Regions from separate parts of the Levilactobacillus suantsaii genome, predicted to be linked through region 1. Evidence: predicted binding sites of a transcription regulator. Region 1 holds the regulator's gene; each other region holds the start of a gene.
What was found. The regulator HrcA, encoded in region 1, represses chaperone genes, less so after heat shock. The targets are predictions, from matches to a motif close to TTAGCACTCNNNNNNNNNGAGTGCTAA.

Region 1 (10,174 bases):
CGCGGCCTTTACTGAAATGCGGGCCCGCGGTGCCGAAATCACCGACATCACCATTTTGGTGGTCGCTGCTGATGATGGGGTCATGCCGCAGACTATCGAAGCCATTCACCACGCGAAGGCGGCGGGAACGCCAATCATCGTGGCGGTCAACAAGATCGATAAGCCGGGGGCCAACCCGAACCACGTCATGGAACAATTGACGGAATACGAATTGATTCCTGAAGACTGGGGTGGCGACACCATCTTCGTCAACATTTCCGCGAAGTTCGGCAAGAACATCGATGAATTGTTGGACATGATTTTACTGCAGTCCGAAGTCATGGAATTAAAGGCTAACCCAGAACAAAATGGGGCCGGTTCTGTGATTGAAGCCCGGTTGGATCAAGGAAAAGGGTCTGTAGCGACCTTACTGGTTCAACAAGGGACCTTACACGTTGGCGACCCAATTGTGGTCGGCAATACCTTTGGCCGGGTCCGGACGATGACCAACGAGCGGGGCCGCGCCATCAAGGCGGCAGTTCCATCGACGCCGGTTGAGATTACGGGGTTGAGCGACGTGCCCGAAGCCGGGGACCGGTTCGTGGTCTTCGACGACGAAAAAACGGCGCGGGCTGCTGGTGAAGAACGGGCCAAGGAAGCCTTGGTCAAGGAACGCCAAAACACCAACCACGTCACGTTGGACAACCTGTTCGATTCCTTAAAGGAAGGCGAAATGAAGGAAGTCGACGTCATCATCAAGGCCGACGTCCAAGGATCTGTCGAGGCCTTAGTGGGCAGTTTGCAAAAGATTGACGTTTCTGGCGTGCGGGTCAACATCATTCACTCCGCCGTTGGGGCCATCAACGAAAGTGACGTGACGCTGGCTGAAGCGTCGAACGCCATCATTATCGGGTTCAACGTGCGGCCAACGCCACAAGCACGGTCCCAAGCCGATAGCGACAAGGTCGACATCCGCTTGCACAACGTCATCTACAACGCCATCGATGAGATCGAAGCGGCGATGAAGGGGATGCTGGAACCGACCTACGAAGAACAAGTGATTGGTCAAGTCGAAATTCGGCAAATCTACCACGCTTCTAAAGTGGGGACGATTGCCGGTGGGATGGTCACTGATGGTAAGATTACGGCCGACAGTGATGTCCGCTTGATTCGTGATAACGTCGTGGTCTACGAAGGTAAGCTGGGCAGTCTGAAACGCTTTAAGGATGACGTGAAGGAAGTTAAGCAGGGTTATGAACTCGGGTTAACGATTGAAAACTACAACGACATCAAAGTGGACGACGTGATCGAAGCGTACGTCATGAAGGAAGTTCCGGTTAAATAACGAACGGAGGCACAACGCAATGGCACAATATCGAGTTGGTCGCTTAGAACAAGAGATACAACGCGAGGTCACGGATATTCTCCTCAAACGGGTGCGTGATCCGCGCGTGGAAGGCGTGACCGTGACGGGTGTCGAAGTCACGGGTGACCTGCAGGAGGCGACCGTTTACTACAGTATCTTGTCGGACAAGGCATCGTCGGCGGAGAAGACCGCCCAGGGCCTGAAAAAGGCGACGGGGCTGATTCGCTCCGAATTGGGGTCCCGGTTGAGTATCTACAAGACGCCCGAACTCTTCTTTGAACGGGATAAGTCTGTACAATACGGGAGTCGCATCGACGAACTCTTGAACGATTTGCACCGTCAAGATCACGAGTAACGACCGTAGCTGAGCTGACGGGACGACACGTGACCAAGTTGCGTGCTTCCCAACGGCCCGAGAATGAGACGCAAAATGTAAACGCAATGCAAGCAAGGGCCGGGGGAATTTTGTCCCCGGCCTTTTTTTTGAGAAACGGAGGCCCATTCATGAACGGAATTATCCCCCTGCACAAGGAACGGGGCATGACTAGCTTCGACTGTGTGGCCAAACTACGCCACATTTTACAAACCAAACGCGTGGGTCACAGCGGTACGCTGGATCCCAACGTTGATGGGGTCTTACCCATTTGTGTCGGGACGGCCACTAAGGTCGTGCCGTACCTTATGGCATCCGGCAAAGTTTACCGGGGTAAGGTGACGTTAGGCGTTGCCACTACGACTGAAGATTTGGACGGTGACGAGGTGGCGCGTCAACCACTAAGCACGCCGTTTACAGCCGCAGCGGTGGCTGAAGCGGCCCAAACCTTGACGGGCACCATCCAGCAGACCCCGCCGATGTACTCGGCGGTGAAGGTTCACGGGCGGCGATTGTACGAGTACGCCCGGGCCGGGGAAACGGTCGAACGGCCCACCAGAACCGTCACGGTGGATTACTTTACCCTGACGGGTGCCGGCGACTTTGACGCCAGCACGGGAACCCAGACGATTGCTTTTGAAATTGGGTGTTCGAAAGGGACTTACGTCCGGACCCTCGCGGTCGATCTCGGTCGTAAATTAGGGGTACCGGCCGTGATGGCGACCTTGACCCGGCTGAAAAGTGGCGGATTTACGCTCGATCAAGCCGTCACGTTAGACCAGGTTGCCGCGGCCGTTGAAGCCGATGACCTCGCCAGCATTTTACGGCCCATCGATTACGCGTTGCGGGCTTACCCCCACGTGGCGTTGTCGGCCAAGCTGTGGCAACTGGTCAAAAATGGGGTCTTCTTAAGCGCGCAAGAAGTGGCCCAAGCAACCCCAACTAAGGTCCCCGTGTTGGCTTTGACCTACGAAAATGAGACCAAGTGTCTGTACCAGTGGTCAGATGAGAAGCAACAGTATAAACCGCTCAAAATGTTTGCGGTGAATTAAGCACATTAAGGAGAGAACAGCCGGTTATGGAAGTTATTCGCATACATCATCCTTTGGATCCGCAGAAAATTCCGGCAGATCCTGTCGTTTTAGCCATGGGCTTTTTTGATGGGGTCCACCGGGGGCATCAAGCCGTGATCAAGCGAGCCAAGGCCTTGGCCCAACAACGCGGGGTGAAACTCGCAGTTTTGACCTACGACCACCATCCCGCGTTGGTTTACCGGCCAATGACAGCCGATGACCGTAAGTATTTGAGCCCCGAGAAACGTAAGCTCCAACAGCTGGAACGGCTGGGCGTTGACCGGGTCTTTTGGGTTAACTACACGGGTGAATTTGCCGCCCAGACGCCCCAAGAATTTGTTGACCACTATTTGGTGCCGTTTCACACGGTGGTCGCGGTGGCGGGTTTCGATCACACCTACGGCAAAAAAGACGTCGCGACGATGGCGAACTTGAGCGATTACGCTCAGGGGCGTTTTAGTGTGGAGACGGTTCCCGAAATGACTCTTGCAACAGGGAAAGTCAGCTCGACCCGGATTCGTCAGGCTATGGGCGACGGCGATATCGATGCGGTCAATGACTTATTAGGCTATACTTACCGTACGACCGGGTTGGTCGTCCACGGGGAAGCCCGGGGACGAACCATCGGGTACCCCACGGCGAATGTGTTGGCTCCCGAAGACGAGTGGCTGCCCGGAATTGGCATCTACACCGCCCGTTTAAAGGTGGGGGCCATTTGGTACCCGGGGATGGTCTCAGTTGGACGGAACGTAACCTTTGGTGACGACCGGCCGATCACCGTGGAGATGAACCTCTTAGATTTTCAGGGCAACCTTTATGGTGAGTCCGTGGCTATCGAGTGGTACCATCGCTTGCGGGGGGAAATCAAGTTTGACGGTGCCGAAGGGTTAGTGGCACAGTTGCAGCGAGACGAAGCCCACACCCGGGATTACTTCGCCCAACACGGTCAGCAGAACTAGGCGGCAGACCGTACTGGGAAGGAAAAAATCCGTAAATTAGCACTTAACGAAAGAGATTGCTAAATTTCTTGTTGGATTTCTTGACTTAAAAACGCGAGTTTGCTACATTGTATATGTGTCTTAGCACTTGAAATTGTGAGTGCTAAAAAAGGGGTGATTGTGATGCTGTCAGAAAGACAGATGATGATTTTGCGGGCCGTTGTCCGTGATTTCACCAACAGTGGTGTTCCGGTGGGATCCAAGGCACTAGCTAAGCAGTTACCCATTCACGTCAGTTCGGCCACGATTCGTAATGAAATGGCGGCGCTAGAGGAATTGGGCCTGATTCGCAAGACCCATTCGTCTTCGGGCCGGATCCCATCGGTGGAGGGTTATCGCTATTACGTGGATCACTTGGTTAAGCCAGACCCGTTGCGGCCGAATGACTTAAACATGATTCAGTCGTCACTTGGCGGTGATTTTCACAAGATCGATGAGATCATTTCGCAATCGGCGACGATTCTATCGAATCTGACCAGCTACACGGCGTTTACGTTGAAACCGGAGCTGAAAGACAGCCGGTTGAGTGGCTTTCGGCTAGTGCCGTTGGGTCACCGTCAGATTATGGCGATTTTGGTCACTGATAGTGGCGACGTGGAGAATCAAACGTTTGATGTTACTGAAGCGGTGACCGGAGAACAATTAGAGGCGGTCGTCCGGTTGATCAACGACCAGTTGGTTGGTTTGACGCTCCCGGCAGTGTTACAAAAACTGCAGACCGACATTCCCGCGAAGATTACGCATTATCTGCAAAGTCCGCAAGGGTTCTTGGACATCTTTGGCGATGTGTTGACCCGGGCGGCGCAGGAGCGTTTCTACGTGGGTGGCCGATTGAATCTATTGAACTTCTCCCAGGACAGCGATGTGGATTCGCTCAAGGCGTTATATTCGTTGATTGATAAGACCGACGACATCGCCGACGTTTTGGGACAACCGCGGGATAACATTTCCGTACAGATCGGTAACGAAATGACCAACGATGCTTTGCGGTATTATAGTCTGATTACCGCAACTTACGATGTTAACCAACATGGTCGGGGCATGATTGCGATTTTAGGGCCGACGCGGATGCCATATTCGCGGATGATCGGTCTGCTGGGGGCTTTCCGCGAGGAGCTCGCCAAGAAATTGCTGGATTACTACCGACACTATGATGAGTAACGGAAAGGAAGGGGTTCTATCGTGGCTGATAAGCAACCAACATCTGCTGAAGATCAACAACCAAAGCAACCGACGTCGGCTGAGGACCAATCGCAATCAGCGGCACCGACTGACAAGGCTAAGCAGGCCACTGCTGATGCACAAGCAACGGCAAAAGCCGCTAAGAAGCCTGATCCACAGGCAACTCAGCTAGCCGCCGAGCAAAAAAAGGCGGCTGATATGGAGGACAAGTACCTCAGAGCTGAAGCTGAGATTCAAAATATGCAAACTCGCTTTGAAAAGGAGCAGGCAACACTGATCAAGTATGATGGCCAGCAATTGGCTAAGGACGTCTTACCAGTGATTGACAACCTCGAACGCGCGTTGGCTGTGAAAGCGACCGACGAAGCGGCTCAGGGGCTGAAGAAGGGTGTTCAGATGACCTACGATCACTTGGAAGATGCCCTGAAGCGCAATCACGTGACTGAAGTAGCAGCGCTGGGGCAGAAATTTGACCCGACCTTGCACCAAGCCGTCCAGACGGTGCCGGCCAGCGATGACCAACCGGCTGAAACGGTGGTCCAGGTCCTCCAAAAGGGCTATCAGTTAAAGGACCGGGTGTTACGACCGGCTATGGTCGTCGTGGCACAATAAACGTTGCGCAATAACTTTAAAAATCTAACAGTAAAAGAGGGAATTTTTGATGGCAAGCAACAAAATTATTGGAATTGACTTGGGGACGACGAACTCCGCCGTTGCCGTTCTAGAAGGTAACGCACCAAAGATTATCGCGAACAAGGAAGGCTCCCGGACGACGCCATCCGTTGTTGCGTTTAAAGACGGCGAAACTCAAGTTGGGGAAGTGGCTAAGCGCCAAGCCATCACCAACCCGAACACCATTTCATCCATCAAGAGCCACATGGGCGAATCTGGCTACAAGGTCACCGTTGACGGTAAGGATTACACGCCAGAACAAATCTCCGCGATGATCTTGCAACACTTGAAGTCCTTTGCGGAAGACTACATTGGTGATACGGTCAGCCAGGCCGTCATCACGGTCCCTGCCTACTTCAACGATGCCCAACGGCAAGCCACTAAGGATGCCGGGAAGATCGCTGGCTTAGACGTTAAACGGATCATCAACGAACCAACCGCTGCGGCTTTGGCTTACGGTTTGGATAAGCAAGACAAAGACGAAAAGATCATGGTTTATGATCTTGGTGGTGGGACCTTTGATGTGTCCATCTTGGATCTGGGGGATGGCGTCTTCGACGTGCTCTCCACTAACGGGGATACTCACTTAGGTGGGGACGACTTCGACCAAAAGATCATGGACTGGTTAATTGCCGGCTTCAAGGACGACAATAGCATTGACTTATCCAAGGACAAGATGGCTTTACAACGGTTGAAGGACGCGGCTGAAAAGGCGAAGAAGGATCTCTCCGGAGTTACGGAAGCGCAAATCAGCTTGCCATTTATTTCCGCTGGCGAGAATGGCCCACTGCACTTGGAAAAGTCCTTGACTCGGGCTAAGTTCAACGAATTAACGGCCGACTTAGTTGAAAAGACGCGGGTCCCAGTCGAAAACGCCTTGAAGGATGCCGACTTACAGGCTTCCGACGTTGACGTGGTCATCTTAAACGGTGGGTCCACCCGGATTCCAGCCGTTCAAGAAGCCGTTCAAAAGTGGACGGGTAAGGAACCAAGTCACTCCATCAACCCTGATGAAGCCGTGGCCTTAGGGGCTGCGGTCCAAGGTGGGGTCATCACCGGTGACGTTAAGGACGTTGTCCTCTTGGATGTCACGCCACTTTCCTTAGGGATTGAAACCATGGGTGGTGTCTTCACTAAGTTGATCGACCGGAACACGACCATCCCAACCAGCAAGTCACAAGTCTTCTCAACGGCGGCCGACAACCAACCAGCCGTGGATATCCACGTCTTACAAGGTGAACGGCCAATGGCGGCAGATAACAAGACGTTGGGTAACTTCCAACTGACTGATATTCCAGCTGCCCCACGGGGAGTTCCTCAAATCCAAGTCACGTTCGATATCGATAAGAACGGGATTGTGAACGTTTCGGCGAAGGATACGGGAACCAACAAGGAACAAAAGATTACCATCAAGAGTTCCGATGGCTTGTCCGATGACGAAGTCGAAAAGATGATGAAGGAAGCTAAGGAAAACGAAGCGGCCGACAAGAAGCGTAAGGAAGAAGTCGACACCAAGAACGAAGTCGACCAGTTACTCTTCCAGACCGATAAGACGTTGAAGGACGTTAAGGGTAAGGTTTCCGATGACGAAATCAAGAAGGCCCAAGACGCTCGTGATGCCTTAAAGAAGGCCCAAGAAGCGAACAACCTCGATGACATGAAGACCAAGAAGGATGATTTGACTAAGATTGTCCAGGATCTATCCGTCAAGTTATACCAACAAGCTCAAAACGCCCAAGGCGACGCTAAGGGTACGGCTGGTGATGCCGGTGCGCAAGGCACTAACGGCGATGCCAACCAAGGTGGTAAGGACGACGGGACCGTTGACGGGGACTTCCATGAAGTTCACGACGACGATAACAAGAAGTAAGCCGACCCAACTTGGCCAATAAGTTAGGGCAAAAAGTCAGAGTCCGCAGGGCTTTGGCTTTTTGTTTCGAGGTATGCTATTCTTACTAGTAGCTTTTTAATATCGGAATTCGATTGGGAGGAAAACGATGGCGCAAAAGGACTTATACGGTGTACTGGGCGTCGCTAAGGACGCCAGTCAAGATGAAATCAAAAAGGCCTACCGGAAACTATCGAAGAAGTACCACCCGGACCTGAATAAGGCCCCGGATGCGGCGGAGAAGTTTAAGGAAGTGCAGGAAGCCTACGATGTATTAGGGGACCAGCAAAAACGGCAAAACTACGACCAATATGGATCAGCAGACGGTGCACAAGGCGGCTTCGGCGGCTTTGGCGGCGGCCAAGCTGGCGGTTTTGGTGGCGGTGGCTTCGGCGGTGGCGGTTTCGACGACATCTTCAACCAATTCTTTGGGGGTGGCGGTCGCCGGAACCCAAACGCGCCACGACCGGGTCGTGATCTCCAGTACCAAATGACACTGACCTTTGAAGAGGCCATCTTTGGTAAGAAGACCACCATCACTTATACCCGTGAAGCCCAATGCCACACCTGTGGTGGTAACGGGGCTAAGCCGGGCACGTCACCCGTCACCTGTCACGAATGTGGCGGTTCGGGTTACGTGACGACGGTCACCAACACGCCACTGGGTCGTATGCAGAGTCAACAACCTTGCCCGGTCTGCCACGGCACGGGGCAAGAAATCAAAGAGAAGTGCCCAACCTGTGGTGGTTCTGGCCACGAGGAACAAAAGCACGAAGTTGAAGTCACCATCCCAGCTGGGGTCGATGACGGGCAACAGATGCGCTTACAAGGGCAAGGTGAAGCGGGGACCCATGGCGGTGGCTATGGCGACCTCTTCATCATCTTCCAAGTCACGCCTAGCAAGGACTTCCGGCGGGATGGGACCGATATCTACTTCGACCAACCCATCTCGTTCGTGCAAGCGGCGCTGGGCGATGAGATCATGGTCAAGACCGTCCACGGTAAAGTCAAGCTGAAGGTACCGGCGGGCACTCAAGGCGGGACCACCTTCCGCTTACGGGGCCAAGGCGTGCCACATTTGCGCGGCAACAGCAATGGTGATGAACGCGTGACCATCAAGGTCCAGACCCCGAAGAACCTGAATAAAGGTCAACGCGACGCCTTGCGCGATTTCGCAAAGGCCAGCGGTGAGACCGTTTCGGGTACTGGTAAGGGAAACCTCTTCGACAAGATGCGCGACAAGTTTAATGATAATTAATGATTGACCTGGGAAGTGTTCCTAGGTTCCAGCCATCAAGGCCACTGAAAGTGTTCAGTGGCCTTTTTTTGGTTACACAATTAACTAAATCGTGAAAAATGAAAAGAAACTGTTAAGGTTAGGGGGTGTCGTTTGCAATCAAGCAGGGGCAATGCTAATCTCAAAACATAAGCAATCACCGGGACTCCCGGCGTTGCCGACACGCCGTTCTTCGTGGGAGAAGGACAGATCGTGTAACTGAACGACACCGACACGGGGATCGCATCACGATTAAGTCGGGTAATTTGGGGGTGAAAATTCATGCGCACAAAGTGGCTGGCAATTTTGCATCAGCCAGTGGTGGCCTTCATTGGCTGGACCGTTTTCTACTTTGCGATCATCATGGCGTTAGTTTATCTGTATGGATACAGTGGGTTACAAAGCACCACGTTTATCTATAACGAATTCTAACGGTTCGTGACGAAAATTGAATTTCTTTGGGGGGATAAAGATTGATTGATAATTTAATTACGGCGATCGACCAAGTGGCAGTAACCACGCCGGATCGGTTAGCTTACGATGATTTAGGCCAGACGCAGACTTACGCGACGTTGAAACGCGCATCGGACGCTTTAGCGGCCGCGATAGACGCCCTGCAACTGCCACGGGAGGCCCCCATCTTAGTTTACGGGGGCCAGACCTTTGAGATGATGGCGACGTTCTTAGGCGTCGTCAAGAGTGGACACGCTTATGTGCCGATTGATACGCACTCACCACTAGAACGCTTGACCACGATTAATTATATTGCCCATCCGGGAGCGGTCATCGCGGTGGCGAGTTTACCGACCGAGTTACCGAACACCACGGTGATTACACTGGACCGCTTACGGACGATTTTTAAAACACCGGTAACGTATCAGGTAGACCACGCTGTGACGGGGGATGAGACCTACTACATCATCTTTACGTCCGGCACGACGGGAAAACCGAAGGGCGTTCAAATTTCGCACGCCAACCTGTTGAGCTACGTGAACTGGATGCTCAGCGATGATTTTGCCTTACCAGCAGCCCCGCGGACGTTGGCCCAAGCACCGTACTCGTTTGACTTGTCCGTGATGGACTGGGGACCAACTTTGGCCAGTGGGGGGACGTTAGTGGCGTTGCCCAAAAAGGTGACCGATAACTTTAAGGGCCTTTTCGAGACGCTCCCGCAAATGCGGCTGAACGTTTGGGTCTCGACGCCGTCCTTTATGGACATCTGCTTACTGGAACCAACCTTTGATGGCAAACATTATCCGGATTTGCAACGGTTCTTGTTCTGCGGGGAAGAATTGACGCACGCCACGGCTGAAAACTTGCACCAGCGCTTCCCGCAAGCCCGCATCTTCAACACTTACGGGCCAACG
Region 2 (10,174 bases), 510 kb from region 1:
GTTGAAAGACTCTGGTTGGCTCATAGTTTCTTCGATTTGGGTCTTCTCTTTTTCTAGGTCTCCGAGTTGGTCTTCTAAGGCTTGGACCTGCCGGGAAAGCTTGCGTTTGGCTTTCTGGCGGTCCTTTTGTTGTTGGTAGTCGACCTGCGTCTGCTTGGGTGCCGTGACGGTCGGGTGGGCGGCCTCCGCTTCAGCGGCTTCCTTTGCCGCATAGGCATCTTGTTCGGCCTTCTTGGAGACATAGTAATCGTAGTTGCCCAGATAGCGGGTCGTCCCGTTAGGGCTTAACTCGATTACCTGCGTGGCGATTTGGTTGATGAAGTACCGGTCATGGGAGACGAACAGGATGGTCCCATCGAAGTCGTTTAAGGCGTTTTCCAAAACTTCACGGCTATCGATATCCAAGTGGTTGGTCGGTTCATCAAGCATCAAGAAGTTATCGTGACGTAGGGCCAGCTTAGTTAACAAAAGTCGGGCCTTTTCGCCCCCACTGAGGCTGTGAACGGTCTTGTCCACATCGGAGCCGGTAAACAGGAAACTGCCCAGAATCGAGCGGATATCGCCCTCCGGCGTGGTTGGGTGGTCGTCCCAAAGCTCGTGAAGTACCGTCTTCTTATCATGCAGGTTAGCCTGGTCTTGGTCGTAATAGCCGGTGTCTACGCCGGTGCCAAAAATGATCTGGCCCTTTAACGCCGGTAGCTTGCCTAAGATGGTCTTAAGCAGTGTCGATTTACCGACCCCGTTGGGCCCCACGATGGCGATAGCTTGATGTTTCTTGATGTCCAAGTTAATGGGCGAAGATAGGGTGTGGCCATCGTATCCGACGGCAGCGTTGACCACGTCGAGGACAACGTTGCCACTTTGGCGGTGGGGACGAAAGGAGAAACGCGCGACCTTTTCGTCACCCTCGGGCCGGTCTAAGCGGTCCATCTTTTCCAATTGTTTGCGCCGGGCCTGGGCCCGCTTGGTAGTCGAGGCCCGCACGATGTTACGGTTAACGAAGTCTTCGAGCTTGGAGATTTCGGTCTGTTGCTTGTCGTATTCCTTCCAGGCTTGCTGGAGTCGCTGAGCTTTCTCGTCGATAAAGTGCGAGTAGTTACCTTGATAATGGCTGAGACTGCCACGGGACATGTCATAGACTTCAGTTGCCACGTGGTCCAGGAAGTACCGGTCATGGGAGACGACGAGTAGGGCGCCGGGGTAACTTTGTAAATAGCCTTCTAGCCAGGTCAAAGTTTCGACGTCGAGGTGGTTCGTGGGTTCGTCTAAGATCAAGAGGTCCGGTTTTTCCAGTAGGCGCTTGGCTAAGGCCAATTGGGTCCGTTGTCCCCCGGAAAGCTCGCTGACAGGTTTATCATAGTAGTCTTCGTTGAATTCGAACCCGTGGAGTACGCCCCGAATCTCGGCTTGGTAGCCGTATCCATTTTGGTCACTGAAGTCCTGTTGCAATTGATCGTAGGTCTTGGTGATCTGCTGCAATTGGTCGGCGTCAGCAATGACCTGGGGGTCACTCATTTGGCCTTCCAGGTCGTGCATTTTTTGTTCCATCGCCCGTAACTTGGCGAAGACGGTTAACATTTCATTCCAAACAGTTTTAGTAGAGTTTAACCCGGCGTTTTGCGCCTGGTAGCCAACGGTCAATCCGCGTTTGCGGGTGATTTGACCGTCATCGGGGGTGGTTTCCCCGGCAATCATTTTAATTAGGGTGGATTTACCAGCCCCGTTGCGTCCGACGAGCGCTACCCGGCCGTGGTCACTGACGTCGAGAGTCACGTCGTGAAACAGCACGGTAGCGCCAAACCGCCGGGACACTTGTTGGACTTGTAAGAGAATCACAAAACCAACCTCCTTTTCGGTATGACTTTCATTAATAACCTTCATTTTAGCATATTGTGCAGTTAAGCCGAAATATTGTCTAGGGGGGAATGGAGGGAAGCAACGGGTAGAAGCGACCGCTACAATTTTGCCCCGTAAACTAGTTTGTGAGAAATATGAGAAATAAAATTGCGTTTTGGGCGGGCTTGTGAAATAATTAGGCTCGTTATGCACAAATGCAGATTGTGAAGGAATTTGAAAAATATTTGCAAATTCTTTCACAAGATGGGCTGATATGCTATAATCTATAGGAAATCAGGTTTCACAATTAGACTATAAGTTAGGTTTGTAAGTTATCGTGACGAAATCTTATCAAGCGATGACCGGCAAGAATTGATTAGGAGGTAACATGCTTTGACAGAACAAAAAATTCCACGCGCGACGGCGAAACGGTTGCCGATTTACTATCGCTACTTGAATATTCTTTTGGACGCGGATAAGACGCGGGTTTCGTCCACGGAACTTTCCGAGGCAGTAAAGGTGGATTCCGCCACGATTCGGCGGGACTTTTCCTACTTTGGAGCGTTAGGGAAACGTGGTTACGGATACGACGTCGAGAGTTTGATTAAGTTTTTCCGCAAGATCTTGAACCAAGACCGACTGACTAGTGTCGCCTTGATCGGGGTCGGGAATTTGGGCCACGCCCTCTTGAACTTTAACTTTCACCAGGACAGTAACGTCCGGATCAGTGCGGCGTTTGATATCAATGAAGAAATTGCGAACACCATTCAAAGTGGGGTCCCGATTTACCCGATGTCTGATTTGCGGACGCAACTCGAGGAACAGCAAATTCAGGTCGCTATCTTGACCATTCCTTCCGATGTCGCCCAAGAAGTGACGAATGAAGCTGTGGCGGGTGGCATCAAAGGAATCTTGAACTTCACGCCACTGCGGATTACGGTGCCGAAGGGCGTTCGGGTGCAAAACGTGGACTTGACCAACGAACTGCAGACCCTGATCTACTTTTTGGAACACTACAACCAAAAGGAAGCCTAAGGGCTTTAAAACGTCACGTTTAACTGACTAATTGCGCCCCTTAAATGCTAGAGGCAGGATGAATTGGTGAGAATGGCGCTGGGACCACGGTCCCAGCGCCTTTTTGGTACGCTAATGGCGAGAAGCCCGGGGCGACACGGTGTTATTGGGTGCAACTGGTTGGGCCGCCTTAGAAAGTTTGCTAAATTCCTTGATTTTTAAAACGAAAACTCATATATTAGAAACTGTGATTAGCACTTATGTTAGTCAAGTGCTAACAGTGCTAAAAACTAATGTTAATAGTAAGTTCATTGGAGGGATTCAAGTGTTAAAACCATTAGGAGACCGCGTCATTTTAGACCAACCAGAAGAGCAAGAAGAAACGGTTGGCGGCATTGTGTTAGCAAGTAACGCGCAAGAAAAGCCGCAAACGGCTAACGTTGTCGCAGTCGGCGACGGCCGGGTGTTAGACAATGGCGATAAGGTTGCGCCAAGCGTCAAAGTTGGCGACAAGGTTTTATTCGATAAGTATGCGGGTACGGAAGTTAAGTACCAAGACCAGACTTACCTTGTTTTACACGAAAAGGACTTAGTTGCGGTTATCGACTAAGACTTTCCCCACGATTGATTTAAAAATTCATTTAAAAAAATCTATATGAGGTGAACGAGAATAATGGCTAAAGAATTGAAATTTTCTGAAGATGCACGTAGCGCAATGTTAACCGGTGTCGACAAGTTAGTTGACACGGTCAAGACCACCTTAGGGCCTAAGGGTCGCAACGTGGTGCTGGAACAAAGTTACGGTAACCCGACCATCACGAACGATGGGGTTACCATCGCTAAGGCCATCGAATTAGACGACCACTTTGAAAACATGGGCGCTAAGCTGGTTTCCGAAGTTGCTTCCAAGACCAACGATATCGCTGGTGACGGGACTACGACGGCCACGGTTTTGACCCAAGCCATCGTTAACGAAGGCATGAAGAACGTCACGGCCGGTGCCAACCCAGTTGGCATCCGTCGCGGGATCGAAAAGGCAACGGCCGCTGCCGTTAAGGGCCTGCACAAGATGTCTCACGATGTGAAGACCAAGGACGACATCGCCCAAATCGCCTCGATTTCTTCTGCCAGCAAGGAAACTGGTTCCTTGATTGCTGACGCCATGGAAAAGGTTGGTAACGATGGGGTCATCACCATTGAAGAATCCCGTGGGGTTGAAACCAGCCTGGACGTGGTTGAAGGGATGCAATTCGACCGTGGCTACATGTCTCAATACATGGTCACCGACAACGACAAGATGGAAGCTAACCTGGACAACCCATACATCTTAATCACGGATAAGAAGATTGGGAACATCCAAGACATCTTACCATTATTACAATCCGTCGTTGAACAAAGCCGTTCCCTGTTGATCATCGCCGATGACATCACTGGTGAAGCTTTGCCAACGTTGGTCTTGAACAAGATGCGCGGAACCTTCAACGTGGTTGCTGTTAAGGCCCCTGGCTTTGGTGACCGCCGGAAGGCTCAACTCCAAGACATCGCCGTTCTGACTGGTGGGACTGTCATCACCGATGACTTAGGCCTGAACTTAAAGGACACGACCATCGATCAATTAGGCCAAGCTCAAAAGGTCAACGTCACGAAGGACAACACCACGATTGTTGAAGGTTCTGGTTCTAAGGACCAAATCTCCGCTCGGGTTGATGAAATCAAGGGTCAAATCGCTGACACGACTTCTGATTTCGACCGTGACAAGCTGAAGGAACGTTTGGCGAAGTTAGCCGGTGGGGTTGCTGTCGTTCGGGTCGGTGCTGCTACTGAAACCGAATTGAAGGAACGCAAGTACCGGATTGAAGACGCCTTGAACGCGACCCGTGCCGCCGTTGAAGAAGGCTTCGTTGCTGGTGGGGGGACTTCCTTGATCAACGTCATCAAGGATGTCGCCGCCGTTGAAGCTGAAGGCGACGAACAGACGGGGGTCAACATCGTGCTCCGCGCTCTGGAAGAACCCGTTCGCCAAATCGCGCAAAACGCTGGTGTTGAAGGCTCCGTTGTCGTTGAACACTTAAAGGGCGAAAAGCCAGGTATTGGTTACAACGCCGCCAACGGTAAGTACGAAGACATGGTTGCTGCCGGCATTACCGACCCAACCAAGGTCACCCGTTCTGCCCTGCAAAACGCTGCTTCTGTTTCTGCCTTGTTGCTGACGACCGAAGCGGTGGTTGCGGACAAGCCAGAAAAGAACCCAGCACCTGCTGCTCCAGCCGCACAACCCGGCATGGGCGGTATGATGTAAGCTCAATTAAATTAGTAATGTGTTATCAAGCCTGGACCTCGGTCCGGGCTTTTTTGTGTGCGGTGGCGCCGATAAATGGGTGGATCGCTAAGCCGGTAAACAAGTTGACGGGCAACGAGTACCTAGGAGTGAAAGCAGCGGGTGGCGGCGAGGGGCTTCGGGGCGGTAAAATTGCGGGTTGTTAATGCGAAGAATTGTGGTAATGTGGACCTAGATGTAGTAGAATGACGTTTGCATTCGCAAAAGCGAGTGGTGTTTTCCGGTCTCTGGCCGGGGTTTCAATCATTATTTCGTGGAGATAAGGAGTAAATAGTCATGTGGCATTATTTAAAGCGGGTTTTAATTGGGAAACCCCTCAAAACCATGGACGAAGGCGGCCAGGCGCTAACTAAGTTTAAAGCTTTAGCGTTACTGTCGTCTGATGCGCTATCTTCCGTGGCTTATGGTACTGAGCAAATTACCACAGTCTTAATTACCTTATCCGCTGCAGCCCTGATGTACCAACTCTGGGTTGCCGCTTTGGTTTTAGTACTGTTATTTGCCATCACGCTTTCTTATCAGCAGATTATCCGGGCATATCCTTCCGGCGGGGGGGCCTACGTGGTTGCGACCACCGATTGGGGCCAAAACGCGGGGCTGGTCGCCGGGGGATCATTACTGGTTGATTACATGTTGACCGTGGCCGTTTCGACCACTTCTGGGACCGAGGCCATCACGTCGGCGATTCCGGCGTTGTCCCCGTATTCGGTGTTAGTATCCGTCCTGATTGTGATTGGGATTATGTTATTGAACCTACGGGGGATGCGCGAATCAGCGGCCTTTTTGACCATTCCAGTGTATTTCTTCATCGTCATGATTCTAGTCATGGTCGGGGTTGGCTTATACAACATCGCGACGGGTCAAGTGACTTACCATGCTGCTGCCGGACTAGGTGCGCCGGTGCAAGGCATGACGCTGCTACTGTTCTTTCGGGCTTTCTCCTCTGGGTCATCTTCTCTGACCGGGGTCGAAGCCATCAGTAACGCGGTGCCGAACTTTAAGGCCCCGAAGCGGCATAATGCGGCGACGACGCTGGCGATTATGGCTGGAATCTTGGCCATCTTCTTTGCCGGGATTACCTACTTGAGTTACTACATGGGGATTCGACCGGAATCGAGTCAGACCGTCCTTTCCCAAATCGCCACTGGCGTCTTTGGCCACGGGGTGCTGTACTACCTGCTGCAACTGTCTACGGCTTTGATTTTAGCGGTCGCGGCCAACACCGGGTTCTCGGCCTTTCCCATTTTGGCTTACAATTTGGCTAAAGACAAATTTCTCCCACACGCTTATCTGGACCGTGGGGATCGCTTAGGCTATTCCAATGGAATCATTTCGTTAGCCGTTGGGGCCATCGTGTTGATTTTCATCTTCCACGGGCAAACGACCTTACTGATTCCGCTGTATGCGGTTGGGGTCTTCGTCCCGTTTACTTTGTCCCAATCCGGGATGATTATTCACTGGTTCCGGGTCCGAGAAGGCTGGTGGCTGGGTAAAGCCGCTATCAACCTGTTAGGGGCGTTGATCTCACTAATTCTGGTTATCTTCTTACTGTTCTTGCATTTCGGGAACGTTTGGCCATACCTAATCATCATGCCATTATTATTGATGATGTTCTATCGGATTCATCAGCATTACATCAACGTTGCTCGGCAGTTACGGGTAGAAGCCAAGACTAAGTCGGTGGTCCACGAGTACGATGGGGCCACGGTCATTGTCCTGGTCAGCAACATCACCCGGGTAACGAGTGGCGCCATCAATTACGCGCGTTCCATTGGAGACTACGTGATTGCGATGCACGTGTCGTTTGACGAGAATCCCAAAAAGGAACACAAGACAGCCTTGGAATTCAAGGCTGAATTCCCCGATATCCGCTTCGTGGATATTCACTCGTCTTACCGGTCGATTGCGACGCCAACGTTGCGGTTCTGTGACGTCATCGCTAAACGGGCGACTGAACGGAACTTTACCACGACGGTCTTGGTCCCGCAGTTTGTCCCGCGGCACCCATGGCAAAATGTTCTGCATAACCAAACGGCGTTACGCTTGCGGACCGTCTTGAACTCTCGGGAAAACATCATCGTTTCAACTTATAATTATCACTTAAAAGAGTAGTTTCATTCTAGTTAGCAGGAATGAAACGCAAAATGAGCTTCTCCAGTATTGGGGAAGCTCATTTTTTAGGTTGACTTGCAGGCTACTGCTGAGTTTTGCCCGTCAATAGACGTAGAATCGCGTGGAGCAAGTCTTGGTTGCTCAGGTGTCGTTGATGGCGTTCGAAAGCGTAGACCCGGCTACGGAGCATGGCGGCGACCATGTCGGCTTGAAAGCACAAATACTGTTCGGAGCTCGCCGGTTGGTTGCGCCGCAGGAACCGAATCAACAGGTCGATGCGGTTGCGGTAGATGGGTGTTTGTAGGAGTTGGGTGAAGCCCAGCGGGGTGGTCTCATTTTCAATGATGGTGAAGAAGCCTTCGTGAGCCACCCGCACGTCGAGGTAGCCCTGCAAGATCACAGTCAGTTGCTTTTCTGGCCGGTCGGTCGTGGTGTCGAGGTAAGCATTGGCCTGGTCAACGTAGTGCTGCATTCGGTCACGGATGAGGGCGACGCACAGGGCGCCCTTGCTGGGGTAGTTACGGTATAAAGTCCCGACCCCGATGTGAGCCTCGTGGGCCAGTTGTTTCATCCCCACGTTGGCGACTCCTTGCTCCGCAAACAGCCGGTTAGCGGTGGTCAAAATTTTTTGTTGGTTGGCACGGGCATCGGCGCGCATGATGAGTCCTCCTCGATGATCAGTTACGTCTAACCTACACTTTTCGGTGAGGCTTGACAAGTGGAACCAGTTCCACTTAAATAGAGGGGTGTACTTAAACCGTGAAAAGGGGCGTCTCAGGAATGTTAATTGTCTTTTATGGACTATTAATTGGAATCTTTATCAGTATCATGGGTGGCGGTGGCGCCGCGTTATACCTGGGGGTCTTGACCAGTGAGCTGGGAATGTCGACCGCCGTGGCCGCGCCGACCTCGTTAGTCGTGGCGATTCCGGCACTGGTCTTTGGGTGTGCGGTTCAGATGCGGATTCATAACATCCACTACGACCTGGGGAACCGAATGATTCTAGCTTCGTTGCCCGGCATCCTTTTAGGGACTGGGGTGGCACCGTTCATTCCTGCGAAAATCTATGACTGGGTCGTCGGGACCATTTTGATGGTCATGGGGGCCATCGTGGTGATTCGAAGCTTACGCCACCGCGCCAAGACCCTGGCGGGTAAATCGCGCTTTGGTGTGGCTATCGGTCTGGGTTTCTTGAGTGGCCTGATGGTCGGTATCGGCGGTCTGACTGGTGGTGGTCCCACCGGCGGGGCTGTCGATCTTGGGGCTACCCGCGATGCAAGCTGCTGGGACGTCGACGTACGTCATTAGCGTGATGGCGTTAGTTGGGGTGATCAGTCACTTATTTACTGGGTCGATTGCCTGGAGTGCCGGGTTGACCTTGATGGTCGGTTCAGTGATTGGGGCGGTCGGTACGCCAATTGTCTTGCGAAAGTTTAAACTGGTCCATTTGAACCAATGGTTGACTCCCATCATTGGTCTGGTCATCGTTTATTTCGGGATTAATATATTTTTCAAATAGTGACGAACAATGAGACGGCGATAAAATGCTAAAGTGCACCGCCCTTAAACGGATTTTCCGTTTAAAGGCGGTGCACTTTTAAGTTATTCAGTGGCTGTAATAGCATCCGCTCGTTTAGTTGCTATCAAGCCGATTTTCAAAGGTTAGAAGTTAATGTAAGCCCATGAAGGACGCAAAGGCAGGGACGACCAGGTCGACCACGATGGAGATGATGACCACCGCGATGGAGGCCATTGACCCTTGAATGGATCCTAATTGAAGTGCCTTAGCGGAGCCCACGGTGTGCCCGGCGGTTCCTAACCCTAAGCCGGCACCGATGGGGTCGTGGTTGATGCGGAAGAACTTGACCAGCCAATCACCCAAGGCGTAAATGATGACGGCGTTTAAAATGCAGGCCATCGCCGTAATCGCGGCGTTGCCCCCAATAGCCGTAGAGATTGGCATGGCAATGGCAGTCGTGGCGGCTTGTGGCAGCATCGATGCGATACCCGCATTGTTGAGGCCGAAAAGCTTGGCGACCCAGTAGATGATGACCAAAGAAATGAACAGGCCCACAATCAATGAGAGCAAGATGACCGGCCAGAAACGTTTGACGATGTCGTTCCGCCGATAAAGCGGAATGGCGAAGGCAATCGTGGCTGGATTCAAGAACCAAAAGATAATGTTACCTCCCGGGAGGTATGCGGATTTATAGAAGACCGCAGTCGTGGTCCCGAATGCCTTGGCCAACAGAAAAAGAATGAAGATCCCAAGGACCATCCCAACGAAGAGGGGCTGGAACAAGAAGAAGCCCTTGCCAATCTTGAAAAGCCACTGGCCAATGAGGTAAACGACCAGGGACAAGAAGATTCCAAAAATGGCGTTACCGGCACTGGCCCCGGTGGCAGTCGTGCCGAGCGCGTCGCTCAACCACTTGCCCCAGACCGCCATGTGCGGTGTTACAGCTAAACTAATCATGATATCATCCTTTCAAAAAAATGGTGGGCAATTAGTTGTCGACGGTCGTATTGACGTGGAAGACGTGCTTGGCCAACCAGATGAACCCAGCGGTCGTGTAAGCTACGACAACCAAGAGAATAATCGTGGCAATCAGGGTCACTAAGACAATCTGGACCCCTTCAGTCCGTAAAATATCGAGGTTAGCGGCTAATTGGATTCCGGAGGGCACGAACAGAAAGGCAATCAAACTGATCATGAAATCGCCAAATTTTTCGACGTTATGCAGTTTGACGATGTGGGTTGCGAGTAACAGGTAAAGTAAAATCAGCCCAATAACAGGCGTTGGCACAGGAAACGATGCGGGAAACAGCGGTGAAATCAGACTAGAAACAAAGAGGACCGCTGCGAAGATTCCC
Region 3 (10,174 bases), 260 kb from region 1:
AATGGCCTGGTAAAGTTCCAAATCTCGCAGCATGACCGGGGTCCCCGTACTGAAGGCCTCTAAGACCGACATCGGGAAAAGCTCATTAAAGGAAGGGAGCAAGAACAAGTCGGCCAGATTATAGTAATCGACTAACTTGTCGCGATCAACAATCCCCGGAAAGCTCAAATTAGCTGGTGGATCGTCGACGACCTTTTTCAATTCGGCGTAACCATCGGTCATCCGACCGAATGAAAAGCCCCCCGCCCAGATAAATTGCAACTCTGGGTGGTGGTTGGCAAGCTTAATGAAGTCAAATAGCCCCTTACGTTCCTGAATCTGGCCAATTCCCAGCACCGTAAACTTTTTTGCCGAGTAACCGTACTGTTGTCGTAATTGCAGCTTTTGGGCCGCATCGACCGGGTAAAACTCTTGGCGACTCACGAAATTGGGAATATAAGTCACCTTAGTAGCGGGAATCCCATACGCCACTAATTTAGGAATAAAGGTCGGATTGACCACTACAATGTGCTCCATCCGGCGGTAAAAGGCAATCACATATTTATAAAAAATCCCCCGAAAGGGCTGGGGAATCTTGAGGCTCCCCTCTAGTGTTTCTGGCAAAAAATGCACGTAGCCAATTTTACGTCCCCGACCAGGTAAAAACGTAGATAAGTAGTAAGAAAAATTAATCGTGTGGTAGTGCGTCAGGTCCACCTTTCCATAACGGTTGACGGTCACCTGAAAGTCCCCGTTCAACCGGGTGTGCAACAAGTTCATCAGCTCGTTGTACGCACTCCCGACCCCCTGTCCCTTAACGGAATCAGCAGCCGAAAACATGTTGATTTTTAGCATTCAATAACTCCTCTAATCGCTGAAATCCGGACTGTCTTCGTGGGCTTGTTCGTAACTCACTTGTGCGTCCCGGTAAAAGTTGATAATCCGTTGGCCAAAGGTATCCGCAGAAATCTCGGCCAACTTTTGGGCCAGCAAATCCGGATCCGGTTGTTGATGTTCCGGCTGTAAGTACCAGACCACGTGCTTGATCATTTCTGCCGCCGTGGTAAACGTAACCCCCAGCGTCGGACTCGATAACAACTCATCGGTGTATGGACTAGTCATGACCACGATTTTGGTCCCGGCCGCCATAGCCTCGATATAGGTCAGCCCCTGTGACTCGGAATCTGATGACGACAAAAAGACGTTGGCCAGGTGATAGTAGCGAAAGACCTGGTCATTGTCGATTTCACCGGTAAAAGTGACGTGATCCGTTAGCCCCGCCGTTTTTACCTGTTGCTCCAAATCTGCTCTAGCCGGACCATCCCCCACAATCAAAAGTTGAGCCCGGGGGACCTGCGCCAAAATAGCCGGCATCGCCGCAATACTTGCCTTGATGTTCTTTTCATAGGCTAAACGGCTTAACGATAAAATGACCGGCGTATCCGGTGCCAAGCCCAATTGACGCCGCAAGTTAGCGGTATCCGGCTGTTCGTACTGGTGCAAGTTGACCCCCGTGGGAATCACCCGAATCGGGGCTTTAACCCCGTAATCACTCAACGTGGTCAGCACCCGGTCACTGGGCGCCACGACGCCCGTCAGGTGGTAGCAAAAGGCCAGCGTCCCCTGTTTGACGTGGACGGGCTTTAAGATCTTCCCGTTGGCCACGTAATGTAAGTAGTCCTCATACATGGTGTGGTAAGTATGGAGGCACGGAATCTCTAGGTTCCGGGCCACGAACTTCCCGATCCACCCCATCGAAAATTCCGTCTGGGTGTGGACGATGTCTAAGTTTAATTCCTTTGCAATTTGGTAGGCCTGAAACAGTCCCCGCACGGCAATTCGACGATCCGTAAACGACACGAACGGAATACTCGAAAAACGAAACACGTTGCGTTCGTAAACGTTGCGTTCCACGTGTGGATCGGTCGTCGTAAAGATATACACCTGATGCCCCTGTTTTTCTAACTGATCGCGCAGCGTCTTGATGGACGTTGCGACCCCACTCACTTGAGGGAAATAGGTATCCGTAAATATGCCGATGTTCATTGCCAATCCCCCTTGTTTCTCTTTCTGTTAAAAAAAGTCCTTGACGCCATGTATTGTACAATCATCACAATTATATGGGTTTGCCTACTTGATTGCAAACCACAGCTAAAACTCTAACCAAACTCTGGGAAAACTTAAAAAACGTCTGATTCGGGAATTCCGAACCAAACGTCTTTTACTTCTATAATAGTGAAAACAACTTAACCGTCAGCTCTTCAATAAATCCGGGACGGCAGCTTGGACCATGGTAATGACTTCTTGACTGGTGCTGGCCGAATTCAACGCGGTCTCCACCAACGCCTGGAGGTCATGGGCGTTCAACTGACTGATCAGCCGACGGGTCTTTAAAATCGACCCGGCTCCCATTGAGAATTCATCTAAACCCATCCCCAAAAGTAGTGGCACGGCGATGGGATCGCCCGCCATCTCACCACACATAGCCACCGGAATGCCGGCGCTATGTCCCGCGGTAATCACCCGGTTGACTAACCGTAAAATGGCCGGGTGATACGGCTGATAGAGATAAGCCACGTCTTGGTTCGTCCGGTCGGCGGCCATGGTATAACCAATCAGGTCGTTGGTGCCGATACTCATGAAGTCGACCTCTTGCGCAAATCGGTCCGCCAGTAAAGCCGCGGCCGGAACTTCGACCATCATGCCAATCTTCACGTGCCCCATTGGTACCTGGGCAACGGTCAAAGCTGACCGTTCGTCGTCGTAAATTGCCTTAGCTTGCCGAAACTCATCGAGCGTCGCAATCATGGGAAACATGATGCGTAAGTTGCCAAACGCCGACGCCCGTAACAGCGCCCGGAGTTGGCTCCGAAAGACGTTTTGGTGGGTCAAACTCTGCCGAATGGCCCGGTCACCCATGAAGGGGTTCGTCTCCGGCTTGTGTTTTAAGTACGGTAACGGCTTATCGCCTCCGATATCCAGGGTGCGAATCACCACCGGTCGCGGCGCTAAGGCCGTGAGCACCTGCTTATAAACGTCAAACTGGTCGTCTTCACTCGGCAACTCAGCGGCATCCATGTATAAGAATTCGGTACGCATCAGTCCTACGGCCTCGGCCCCGTTCTTGAGGATACTAGGAAGATCCTGCGCCGTGCCAATGTTAGCCGCTAAGGTCACGCCCACACCATCTTGGCTAACGGTCCCGTGGTGCCGTAATCGATTGAGTCGCTTTTGATTGACGGTCCGTTGGTGCATCGTCGTTCGGGCCTTGGCCAATTCATCCGCGTCAGGGTCAACCATGACCTGTCCGTGGGTCCCGTTTAGAATCACCATTTCCCCGTTGGTCAGTTGTGTCGTTGCTGTCTTGGTCCCCACCACAGCGGGTAAGGCCATCGAACGTGCCAGAATCGACGAATGAGATGTCCGGCCACCGAGATCCGTAATAAACCCTAAGATATACCGCGGGTTGACCGAGACCGTATCACTCGGAATCAAGTCGTGGGTCACCACGATTACGGGATGGTCGACTAAGGCTAAGTCCGGTAACGGTACCCGTAACAAATGGGCCGTGACGCGCTTGGTCACGTCGTGGAGGTCCGTGATGCGTTCTTGCATATACGGGTTATCCGTCAGCCCCGCAAAAGAATGTTCGTAGGCCTGCACCACGTTGGCCAAAGCGACCTCGGCATTGAGCTGCTGATCTCTAATCTGCGCGTCCACCCGGGTGGTCAATTCGGGGTCCTTGAGCATCGCAATGTGCGCACTAAAAACCTGGGCACTCTCAGTACCCAGGTTTTTAGTCGCACGAGTTTTAATTGCCTCGACATCAGAGACAGCTGCTTCAAGGGCCTGATGGAATCGATTTACTTCGTTATCCAGATTAGTGATTGCCCGTCGGTGGACGGTTAAATCGGGGTCGACCAGGCGATAGACTTGGCCGCACACCACGCCGTCACTCGCGGCAATTCCCTTGAGCATCGTTCTCATTAGTCAGATAGGCCCTCTTTTTTCAAGGTTTCAGCAACGGCCGTCATGGCATCGGCTTCGTCGTCACCATCAGCCGTAATCGTGATTTCGGCATTTTGGCCGACCCCTAAGGACATGACACCCATGATGGACTTCAAGTTAACGGACTTGTCTTGGTATTGTAAGCTGACTTCTGAGTTGAACTTGCTTGCTGATTGTACCAATAAAGTTGCCGGACGAGCATGAATACCCGTTTCTGCTGTAATATGAAATTCGCGTTTTTCCATAATTGATCGATCTCCTTTAAGCTTATAGGTTGATTTTCTAACGAGCATAGCGTCCTTTGGTCTTGCGCATTGACCAAAACAACCATGACAAACGTTATGTCTACCTTCTTAGAATATCAATCTTGCTGTTAAATTACAAGTTACCTTAACCGCTTTCATCGGGGCTGTCACAGGCCAGCGATTCCGTATCGCCGGCCCAGCAACCTGCGGGCGTTCACTTGTTCCAGAGCTAATTATAGCATGATTCGCCCCAAAACACCGACTAGTTCCCCTTATGCAGACTGATTTCCGGCATCGTGGTCGTAATGATAGACTAGTTTGCCGTTCTTGTGGGCCTGCCCAATCACCCGTTTACGGGTATCAAACGCCATATAGGCCTGTTGAAAGGCCTGAAAATCGTCTGGGCCCACTTCAAATTCATCGAGTTCCTTGTTTTTTAATTGATTCATTAATGCGGTAAAATCCCGTGCCATGTCGCTATTCGCCCCTTTTCTTTCCACTATTCTACGTTGAAATACCAGGCAGGTCAAAAATTTATTTTGAAAATGAACGTGACTTTTAGCATTCTCGTGGGTAGAGTGCTAAAATAAAGGCGTTCAGTTCAAAGGGGCCCTTTTGACCGGGCTACCGGGGGCGAGACAAATTACTTGCACCCACCGTGTGAGGCGGTATAATGTGGCTAATGGTCAAAGAAGGTCAAACCTTTTGGATGACCAGTGTGGACTGCTTCCACACTTACTCCAAGGCAGAAAGGAGACGACAAAATGCTATGTCAAAACTGTCACCGCAACGAAGCGACCATTCATCTTTATATGAGTGTGAACGGGCAACGGCAACAGATTGATTTATGCCAAAATTGCTATCAACTACTCAAAGATCAGCAGACCAATAACTCTGGAAATGGAGGTGGCCGTATGGCACAAGATCCATTCGGCTTTGGAAACCTGGATGATATTTTCCGGGCCATGCAAGGCGGTAATCCCAGCCAAAACGATTACCGGCAGACTGGTGGGCAACGACCGACCCAACCCGCGGGTAACCGAGGGAACAACGGTAAGGGCGGCCTACTCAGTCAATATGGCTTGAACCTCACCCAGTTGGCTAAAGACGGCAAGATTGATCCCGTTATCGGACGGGACAAGGAAACGGCGCAAGTCATCGAAATTCTGAACCGGCGGACTAAGAACAACCCCGTGTTAATCGGGGAAGCCGGTGTTGGGAAGACGGCGGTCGTTGAAGGGCTAGCTGAGCGCATCGTTGAAGGCAACGTACCGCAAAAGCTAACCAACAAGCAGATTGTCCGTTTAGACGTCGTATCGCTGGTTCAAGGAACCGGGATTCGGGGTCAGTTCGAACAACGGATGCAACAATTAATGAAGGAAGTTCAATCCAATCCGGACATCATCCTCTTCATTGACGAAATCCACGAAATCATGGGTGCCGGCAATGCCGAAGGTGGTATGGATGCGGGTAACGTGTTAAAGCCTGCGTTAGCCCGGGGTGACTTCCAACTGATCGGTGCCACGACGTTGAATGAATACTGGGACATCGAAAAAGACCAAGCCTTGGCACGGCGGTTCCAACCGGTAACGGTCGATGAACCGAGTCCAGACGAAGCCGTAAAGATTCTTAAGGGAATCCAGAAGAAATATGAAGATTACCACCACGTCCACTACACGGACGCTGCGATTGAAGCGGCGGTCCGGTTATCCGACCGCTACATTCAAGATCGCTTCTTACCCGACAAGGCCATCGACTTGCTCGATGAGTCCGGGTCGCGGAAGAACCTGACCATCAACGTGGCTGACCCGCACGCCATCGATGAAAAAATCGACAGTGCAGAAAAGCAAAAGCAAGCCGCATTGAAGCAGGAAGACTACGAAAAGGCCGCCTATTACCGCGACCAGGTCACAAAGCTCAACAAGTCGAAGGAAAACGCCACGAACGCGGACCAACAAGCGGCAACTGACGTGACCGAAAAGGACATGCAACAAATCGTCGAAGAAAAGACCAATATCCCGGTTGGCGAACTCCAAGCGAAGGAACAACATCAGTTGAAGAGCCTTGCCACCGACTTGGAAAAGCATATTATCGGCCAGAACCAAGCGGTCGATAAGGTTGCCCGGGCTATTCGGCGGAACCGAATCGGATTGAATGGGACTGGTCGGCCGATTGGGTCCTTCCTCTTCGTTGGCCCGACCGGGGTCGGCAAGACGGAACTGGCTAAGCAATTGGCCAACGAACTCTTTGGTTCTCAAGACGCGATGATTCGCTTCGACATGTCCGAATACATGGAACCCCATTCCATTTCTAAGCTGATTGGGTCCCCACCGGGCTACGTTGGTTACGAAGAAGCCGGACAACTGACCGAACAGGTTCGGCGGCACCCGTACACGTTGATCCTGCTGGATGAAATCGAAAAGGCTCACCCAGACGTCTTGAACATGTTCTTACAGATTCTGGACGATGGGCGCTTGACCGATTCCAAGGGCCGGACGGTGTCCTTCAAGGATACCCTGATCATCATGACCAGTAACGCCGGGACCGGTGACGTGGAAGCCAGCGTTGGGTTCGGGGCCGAAGCCTCCGGAAAGACCCACTCCGTTCTGGACAGTCTGACCAACTACTTCCGGCCTGAATTCATCAACCGGTTCGATGACATCATCGAGTTCAACGCATTGTCGAAGGATAACTTGATGCAGATCGTCGACCTGATGATCGATGACGTCAACCAGATGTTAGCCGACCAAGGCCTACACGTACACGTTACGGAACCAGTCGAAGAAAAACTGGTCACGGAGGGCTACAACCCCGCCATGGGGGCGCGGCCATTACGGCGGGTCATCCAGGAAGAAATCGAAGACCGCATTGCGGACTTCTACCTGGACCACGCCGGTGTAAAGAACCTGACGGCCAAAATCACGGACGGCAAGATTACCTTAACTGCCGCCGACGATGATGACACTGATTCGACTTCAGCGGACGACACGGATACGACCAAATAAACGACTCTAAACGGGAGCGCTGCCAATCGCGGTGCGCCCGTTTTTAGGTTCTAAGTGAATTCCCCCCTGCAGGTCCCGATTAGATGCGGTATACTGTATTTTAAAGGCACCACGACAGACACTGGGCAGACTTACTTTTGGAGGTGAATGGGAAATGGCTTTCTTTAATTGGTTACGACGGCTCTTAACACCGACCCGTTCGCACCGCCCCACCACGGTCCCACCACGGCAAGCAACCCCGGTGGACCGGCCATTTCAACCCCAACGACCGACCCAGCAATTAACGCCAACGCCGCAGCCAACCGTTCCGCCCGTGGCAGTGAATCCGGTGACCACCCACGAACAGCCCAATGCCACCCTGGTCGTCCGTATCGTCGATTCTCAGAACCGGCCACTCCAACCAGCGTTAGTCCTTACGGGACAACGCGGCACCGCCGTTCACCTGACCACCCCCACCATTCCCGGCTACACGTTAGCCAAGATGACGGGCTTCACTCAGACTTTTTTAAGTGAATACGGGTTGATGACGTTGACCTACCAACGGCAATGGGGGTACCCGGTCTTGGTCTACCAGATTGATTACGACTCCGGACAATTGTTGGCATTACCGGGGCTGTTTCGCGGGCTTTTGGGCGCAAGTTTCCACTTGGCCGTCCCGCCGGTTAAGGGCTACCACATTTTCCAGGCGCAAGGGCCGCAACAAGGCACTTACACCGACCAAACGCAACGCTTGCTGTACTTCTACCGGCGTGACGCTTGGCAAACGGTCCAGCGGGTCCACCAATACGTGACCCTGCTCAGTAACCACGCGGTCTATGCGTTACCCGCCGGTCAGGCCTACCGTTACCGGTTCCCAGCCACATCATTATGGCGCATCTTTGCCATCATCACGTTGACCGACCAGACCGTCTGGTACAATTTGGGTGGTAACCAGTGGCTGAATGCCGCGGAAACCAAACGGCGCTTGCACTGGTCACGCCACCTAGAATTACCCCGGCAAACCAAATTGACGGGCAAGGCCGTGCAGTGGTCGGGGACCGTGGACTACGTGCCCGATCACGCGGTAACCTTCTACCGCGACCCTTACGGCGAAGTGGCCGGCCAGTTGCCGGACGGTGAATTACTCGAGATTCGCCGGCGCGTCGTTGACGATCAAAACTTGATTTGGTACCAAATTGGTCCGCAAGCCTACATCAACGCGCGCTACGTCCGGTTGGCCAAGCAGGTCTAACGCTAAGTTTTTCTGAACAACTTCATAAAGGCGGCTGTGAGATTTTGCTCACAGCCGCCTTTTTTGAAACGTTAATTCGATTCAACTCATCTTATAAATTCTTATCCATGTTATAGGTCAATCGGGACAGCGTCAGGCCCTTTTCAATCAAGCCGTTGGTGAAGTCTGTCGTGGTCTTGCGCATTGCAGCCGTAACGGCATGGTTTTGCGCCGTCAAATAAGCCACCAAATCGTCGCCACTCAATTTCTCCTGGGCCACGTGAGCCAATGTTTGCGCGACATGCGTCCGGAGGTCTTGCTTGGCCGCCGTGACGTAATCCACGTCTTGTTCAATGAACTGGCGGTAATGGGATTCCACGATCATCGACAACTTCCGGTACATCCAGTAAGCACTTTGGTCATCGAGGCGCCGCGGTGTCGTCCGGTACGTTGGGTCCGTATCCGTCACGTTGGCGAAGAACGGCACGTAAGGACTGAACGCTGGCACCCCAAAGCATAACCACATGATGGCCGCGCGGTCGGCAGGCACATCGTTATGCACTTGCAAGACGTGCGAATTTTGCGTCCGGTTCATCGAAATCGGCCGGAACTTAGTCCGCAACTCTTCAGGCCCGTGCCCCAACGGATCGTATGGCGTTTCGTTGTAATGCGAACTTAAAATGTATTCCACGTCTTCCACGCTAATCTTGTGGCTGGTCCGGCAGATAAACGGTAGCTCACTTGATTGCGGATCCTGCTCGATTTCCGGATTCAAGACCCGTTGGCCGAACCAGACCCGCGGCGTGTTGTAGTGGCGGTCCTTTTCGGTACTGGTCCCGAAAATATGACGGAAGTTCCAACCGTCGTGGTCGGGGTTCAGGTGGTTATCCGCCACAAAAGCTTGAATCCCCGCGGAGAACATGAAGTTATCCGGGTCATCGAAGGTCACCTGTTGAATGGCGACCTGGTTAGCCGTGACCGCATAAGCATCGTCTGGGATACGTTGGGCGACCCAGTGGTGACCGGTCACGATTTCCATGTACCAGACTTCTTGACTATCGGAGAACAAGACCCCATTGCCTTCGGGTGACCCATATTGCTTGATCAGCTTGCCCAGATAACGGACCCCTTCTCTGGCGGAGGTAATGTAAGGTAAGACCATGGTCTGCAGGGAATCTTCCGCTAACCCATTTTCCACTAACGGGTCGTAAGCCAACGCGTTGGGATTGCCGTAGACACTTTCGGTGGCACTCATCGCAACGTTATGGTCGTTAATACCGCTTTCGGCGTACTCTCCGGTCTTTTCAGTCTCCACGTTCGGCGTAGCTAAATAACGGTAGCCATCGCTTGGAATCGGGGCCGTGAACCCATTTTGGTTCGACGTCCAGGTCCGGGCCGGTTGGTCGTGTTCAGCCGGATGCACGTAAAACCGCTGTGGCGTCAAGGGTAAAAAGGTATCGTCGTTACGGGCAATTAGCGTCGACCCGTCGACGGTGGCCGCCTTGCCGACCAGAACTGACGTACAAGCCGTCAAATGTTTTTTAATCATGTTTAATTAGTGCCCCTTTCTTTTTTCATAATGGCCCTAGTTTACCGCTTTTAGCGCTTAAAAACTAGCCATTCCCTAAACCGTGTTTGCGCAAAATGGTAACACTTTCAAGAAGTTGTTGACATTTGGGGACGATTGTTTAAAATAGAGTTGTAGCCAATTGAATGGGCTTACATTA

Region 2: a site for HrcA is predicted at 3,102-3,128, ahead of groES (co-chaperone GroES). Genes of this name have one in related genera too.
Region 3: a site for HrcA is predicted at 4,791-4,817, ahead of H3M12_RS07415 (ATP-dependent Clp protease ATP-binding subunit). Genes of this name have one in related genera too.

The regions. Positions count from the first base shown of each region.
Region 1 covers NZ_CP059603.1:1,863,615-1,873,788, forward strand. The annotation lists gene infB (translation initiation factor IF-2) at 1-1,324, shown strand, start outside; gene rbfA (30S ribosome-binding factor RbfA) at 1,344-1,700, shown strand; gene truB (tRNA pseudouridine(55) synthase TruB) at 1,850-2,770, shown strand; gene ribF (riboflavin biosynthesis protein RibF) at 2,797-3,750, shown strand; gene hrcA (heat-inducible transcriptional repressor HrcA) at 3,913-4,950, shown strand; gene grpE (nucleotide exchange factor GrpE) at 4,972-5,583, shown strand; gene dnaK (molecular chaperone DnaK) at 5,633-7,513, shown strand; gene dnaJ (molecular chaperone DnaJ) at 7,641-8,789, shown strand; gene H3M12_RS08685 (teichoic acid D-Ala incorporation-associated protein DltX) at 9,090-9,239, shown strand; gene dltA (D-alanine--poly(phosphoribitol) ligase subunit DltA) at 9,281-10,174, shown strand, end outside.
Region 2 covers NZ_CP059603.1:1,355,420-1,365,593, forward strand. The annotation lists gene H3M12_RS06255 (ABC-F family ATP-binding cassette domain-containing protein) at 1-1,836, opposite strand, end outside; gene H3M12_RS06260 (redox-sensing transcriptional repressor Rex) at 2,230-2,871, shown strand; gene groES (co-chaperone GroES) at 3,176-3,460, shown strand; gene groL (chaperonin GroEL) at 3,524-5,149, shown strand; gene H3M12_RS06275 (APC family permease) at 5,465-7,300, shown strand; gene H3M12_RS06280 (TetR/AcrR family transcriptional regulator) at 7,383-7,958, opposite strand; partial or broken gene H3M12_RS13120 (sulfite exporter TauE/SafE family protein) at 8,129-8,819, shown strand; gene lrgB (antiholin-like protein LrgB) at 8,970-9,776, opposite strand; gene H3M12_RS06295 (CidA/LrgA family protein) at 9,808-10,174, opposite strand, start outside.
Region 3 covers NZ_CP059603.1:1,604,139-1,614,312, reverse strand. The annotation lists gene H3M12_RS07440 (glycosyltransferase family 4 protein) at 1-834, opposite strand, end outside; gene H3M12_RS07435 (glycosyltransferase family 4 protein) at 847-2,025, opposite strand; gene ptsP (phosphoenolpyruvate--protein phosphotransferase) at 2,233-3,966, opposite strand; gene H3M12_RS07425 (phosphocarrier protein HPr) at 3,966-4,232, opposite strand; gene H3M12_RS07420 (hypothetical protein) at 4,505-4,705, opposite strand; gene H3M12_RS07415 (ATP-dependent Clp protease ATP-binding subunit) at 4,997-7,237, shown strand; gene H3M12_RS07410 (MucBP domain-containing protein) at 7,392-8,468, shown strand; gene H3M12_RS07405 (C69 family dipeptidase) at 8,560-9,996, opposite strand.